2 regions of the Streptomyces sp. NPDC000345 genome follow, and region 2 is predicted to be linked to the other one. Evidence: predicted binding sites of a transcription regulator. Region 2 holds the regulator's gene; the other holds the start of a gene.
The links. The regulator HspR, encoded in region 2, represses chaperone genes until heat shock. The targets are predictions, from matches to a motif close to TTGAGNNNNNNNNNCTCAA.

Region 1 (2,392 bases), on a different contig from region 2:
CAGCAGGGCGGCCGCCGGGTCGCCCCGGAAGTCGGAACCCACCTTGTCGATCTCGTCCAGCAGGACCACCGGGTTCATGGACCCGGCCTCCTTGACGGCGCGGACGATCCGGCCGGGCAGCGCGCCGACGTATGTGCGGCGGTGACCGCGGATCTCGGCCTCGTCACGGACGCCGCCGAGGGCGACACGGACGAACTTGCGGCCCATGGCGTGCGCGACCGACTCGCCGAGGCTGGTCTTGCCGACGCCGGGCGGGCCGACGAGCGCCAGGACGGCACCGCCGCGCCGGCCGCCGACGACACCGAGGCCGCGCTCGCTGCGGCGCTTGCGCACGGCCAGGTACTCGGTGATGCGCTCCTTCACGTCCTCCAGGCCCGCGTGCTCGGCGTCGAGGACGGCCTTGGCGCCCTGGATGTCGTACCGGTCCTCGGTCCGTTCGTTCCACGGCAGTTCGAGGACGGTGTCCAGCCAGGTGCGGATCCACGAGCCCTCGGGCGACTGGTCGCTGGACCGCTCCAGCTTGTCGACCTCCTTGAGGGCGGCCTCGCGGACCTTCTCGGGCAGGTCGGCGGCCTCGACGCGGGCGCGGTAGTCGTCGGACTCCTCGCCCTCCTGCTCGCCGTTGAGCTCGCGCAGCTCCTTGCGGACGGCTTCGAGCTGGCGGCGCAGCAGGAACTCGCGCTGCTGCTTGTCGACGCCCTCCTGGACGTCCTTGGCGATGGTCTCGGCGACGTCCTGCTCGGCGAGGTGGTCGCGCAGCTGCTGGGTGGCGAGCTTCAGGCGGGCCACCGGGTCGGTGGTCTCCAGGAGCTCCACCTTCTGCTCGGTGGTGAGGAACGGCGAGTAGCCGGAGTTGTCGGCGAGCGCGGAGACGTCGTCGATGGCCTGGACGCGGTCGACGACCTGCCAGGCGCCGCGCTTGCGCAGCCAGGCGGTGGCGAGCGCCTTGTACTCCTTGACCAGCTCGGCGACGTGACCGGGCAGGGGCTCGGGCACGCTCTGGTCGATCGTCGTGGCCTCGACCCACAGGGCGGCGCCCGGGCCGGTGGTGCCGGCGCCGATCCGCACGCGACCGCGGCCGCGGATCAGCGCGCCCGGGTCGCCGTCGGCCAGCCGGCCGACCTGCTCGACGGTGCCGAGCACACCCGTGCCCGCGTACGCCCCGTCGATCCGGGGCACGAGGAGCACCCTCGGCTTCCCCGGCTCCGAGCGGGCGGCGGCCTGGGCGGCCTCCACCGCGGCGCGTACGTCGGTGTCGTTGAGGTCCAGCGGAACCACCATGCCGGGGAGCACGACCTCGTCGTCGAGCGGCAGTACGGGCAGGGTGAGCGATGCGGACGTCGATGCCATGATCTCCCCTTCGGCAGTCAAGTTGAGCTTTGCCGACTCAATGCACATGAGCCTTCGAATGTTCCCCGCACCCCCGCCCGTTCGCTGTGGGCGATCACGACGGCCGGGAAGCGCGGGGCCGCCTACGGTCAGGAGTAATAACCAAAATAGAACTCCAGGCATTACCGAGAGGTGAAAACGCGACCGCGACAGCAAGCCGAGGCCGGGGGTACCCGGGGCGGGGTGGCCGGCCGGGGCGCGGGGCGGGGCGTTCGCACCCGGCGGGGAGGCCGGCGAGGGGGTGGGGCGCTCGGGGGCGCGTTCGAGAGGGGTTCGGGGCGGTGTGCGCCCGCTTCGCTTCTGGCTTTCCTTTTGGGGTCTCTCAGTTCCGGCATTCGGGCCGAAGCGGTCGCGCGCCGCGACCACAATGCGCGTATGACCGATGACTGGAAGCGACGACTCGACGCGCTGCACGCGGAGTTGGTGCTCCGGGACGACCCCGTCGCCTGGGTGATGGAGGCGGACGCGGTGGAGGCCACCCGGCGCTACCCGCACATCGCCCTGCGCGGGCCCGTCTTCGGTGTCGCCGTCCGGGACCCCTCGGGCTCGGACCCGCGCTGGCGGCTGCTGCGGCCGGTGGTGGACGGCATGCCTCAGCAGGCCAGGGACGGGCTGAACTCGCACCTGTGGTTCACGGCGAAGGACGGCACCGACGACCCGGCCGCTCGGCGCGCGCTGCTCGCGGCGGTGTCGGTGCTGGAGCGCGCCCCGGCCGACGAGGTGGAGGCGCTGGGGGTGCGCTACCGCGTCGTACGCGGGGACGAGTTCGCCCGGACCGGCGACGACGGCCTGGAGCCGCCCCGGCCCACCGATCCGGAGCCCGTGTCCCCGCTGTGGGAGGAGCGGGCCGTCGTCCCGGCCCCGGACGTGGGCTTCGCCCTGGATGCCGGGCGGGACGAGGGCCCGATGGCGGGCGCCCTGCGTCTGGGGCTGCGCGACTTCGTGTACACGGACGCCCGCTTCCCCGCCGACGTACTCGCGGACTCCGCGCGGGCGGTCGCCA
Region 2 (2,392 bases):
AGGTCCTCGGCGTCCCCAAGGACGCCACCGAGGCCGAGATCAAGAAGGCGTACCGGAAGCTCGCCCGCGAGTTCCACCCGGACGCCAACAAGGGCAACGCCAAGGCGGAGGAGCGCTTCAAGGAGATCTCCGAGGCGAACGACGTCCTCGGCGACCCCAAGAAGCGCAAGGAGTACGACGAAGCACGCGCCCTCTTCGGCAACGGCGGCTTCCGCCCCGGACCGGGCGCCGGCGGCTCCTTCAACTTCGACCTGGGCGACCTCTTCGGCGGCGGCGCCCAGGGCGGGAGCCCGGGCGGCTTCGGCGGCGGCATCGGGGACGTCTTCGGGGGCCTGTTCAACCGCGGCGGCACGGGTACCTCCCGTACCCAGCCCCGGCGCGGCCAGGACATCGACACCGAGGTGACCCTGACCTTCACGGAGGCGATCGAGGGCGCGACGGTCCCGCTGCGCATGTCCTCGCAGTCCCCGTGCAAGGCGTGCTCCGGCACCGGCGACAAGAACGGCACACCGCGCGTGTGCCCGACCTGCGTCGGCACCGGCCAGGTCGCGCGGGGTTCGGGCGGCGGCTTCTCCCTCACCGACCCCTGCCCGGACTGCAAGGGACGCGGTCTGATCGCCGAGCACCCCTGTCTGGAGTGCAAGGGCAGCGGCCGCGCCAAGTCGTCCAGGACCATGCAGGTCCGTATCCCGGCCGGGGTCACGGACGGGCAGCGCATCCGGCTGCGCGGCAAGGGCGCCCCGGGCGAGCGCGGCGGCCCCGCGGGCGACCTCTACGTCGTCGTCCACGTCGGCAGCCACCCGGTCTTCGGCCGCAAGGACGACAACCTGACGGTGACGGTGCCGGTGACGTTCGCCGAGGCGGCCCTGGGCGGCGAGATCAGGGTCCCCACCCTCGGGGGCCCTTCCCTGACCCTGAAGCTGCCGCCCGGCACCCCCAACGGCCGCACCATGCGGGCGCGGGGCAAGGGCGCGGTCCGCAAGGACGGCACCCGCGGCGACCTGCTGGTCACCGTCGAGGTGAGTGTCCCGAAGGACGTGACGGGGAAGGCTCGTGACGCGCTCGAGGCGTATCGCGAGGCGACCGCGGGCGAGGACCCGCGGGCTGAGCTGTTCGAGGCCGCGAAGGGAGCTTGAGAGTGATGGACGGCCGTCGGCGCGGTGACAGTTTTCGTGGGCCGTATGAGCTGACCGAGGAGACCCCGGTCTACGTCATCTCGGTGGCGGCCCAGCTCTCCGGCCTGCATCCGCAGACGCTGCGCCAGTACGACCGCCTGGGCCTGGTCTCCCCCGACCGCACCGCCGGCCGGGGCCGCCGCTACTCGGCCCGCGACATCGAACTGCTGCGCACCGTCCAGCAGTTGTCGCAGGACGAGGGCATCAACCTGGCCGGCATCAAGCGCATCATCGAACTGGAGAACCAGGTCGCCGCTCTCCAGTCCAGGGTCGCGGAACTCCAGGACGCCCTGGAGGGCGCGGCGGCGGCGATGCAGCAGCGCGAGGCCGCGGTCCACGCCTCCTACCGCCGGGACCTGGTCCCGTACCAGGAGGTCCAGCAGACCAGCGCGCTGGTGGTGTGGCGGCCGAAGAAGCCGAAGGACTGACCGACGGCACACGCGCGAGGGGCCCGGAGGATCACCTGATCCTCCGGGCCCTCGTCATACCGTCAGGAGGACGGCGGTACGGCCACGCTCACCAGGACCGGCAGGGAGGTCGTGCCGTCCGCGCGCACCCCGACGACCTGGTACCACAGGGATGTTCCGGTGGGGACGTTCTCGTCGTGGAGCGGCTCGTAGTCCGAGTCCGGAAGGAGGTCGAAGGCGGCGGTCTGCGGGTTCCAGCGGGCGGCCCGGAACCGCTCGTACTCCTCCGTGCCCGCCGGCGACCAGCCGCTCACCCGCACACTGCCGGAGCTGGAGAACGACGCGGAGGCGGCGTGCGTGGCCCCGGCGGGGGTCTCCACGGTGGGCCGCAGATCGTGCTCGGTGACGTCGGCCGTGGTGCCGGCGCCGACGTTCTCGGCGAAGTCGACCGGCCGGACGACGTAGCAGAGGTTCTCCCCGTCCGCGACGTGGGCGTCCTGGTACGTGGTCGTGGTCACGGCCGTGTGGCCGAGCTTCTCGGGGCCGGCCGGGGCGGGGGCTGACGGGCCCGCCGCCGTCCGCTACGGCGCGGTCACCGTCCAGTCGCCCGCCGGCAGGGACTCGGAACCGTCCTCGGCCACCGCCGTGACCCAGTAGAAGGAGGTGGTCCCGCGCGGCACGCCGGTGTCGAAGTACTCCGGGGCACCGCTGGGGAGCTCGGCGATCGTCTCGTAGGCGGAGGTCTGCGGGTTCCAGCGGTGGACGCGGTAGCCGCCGGCCTGTTCCGGAGCGGAGTCGGCGAGCCCCTGC

Region 1: lon (endopeptidase La) is a predicted target of HspR. The motif match lies at 1,373-1,391, and genes of this name have one in related genera.

Annotation. Positions count from the first base shown of each region.
Region 1 is NZ_JBIAZE010000001.1:154,878-157,269, forward strand. Features, by position in the region: gene lon (endopeptidase La) at 1-1,350, opposite strand, end outside; gene ACFY30_RS00735 (DUF5954 family protein) at 1,765-2,392, shown strand, end outside.
Region 2 is NZ_JBIAZE010000006.1:166,908-169,299, forward strand. Features, by position in the region: gene dnaJ (molecular chaperone DnaJ) at 1-1,136, shown strand, start outside; gene ACFY30_RS16540 (heat shock protein transcriptional repressor HspR) at 1,142-1,603, shown strand; gene ACFY30_RS16545 (hypothetical protein) at 1,666-2,100, opposite strand; gene ACFY30_RS16550 (fibronectin type III domain-containing protein) at 2,164-2,392, opposite strand, start outside.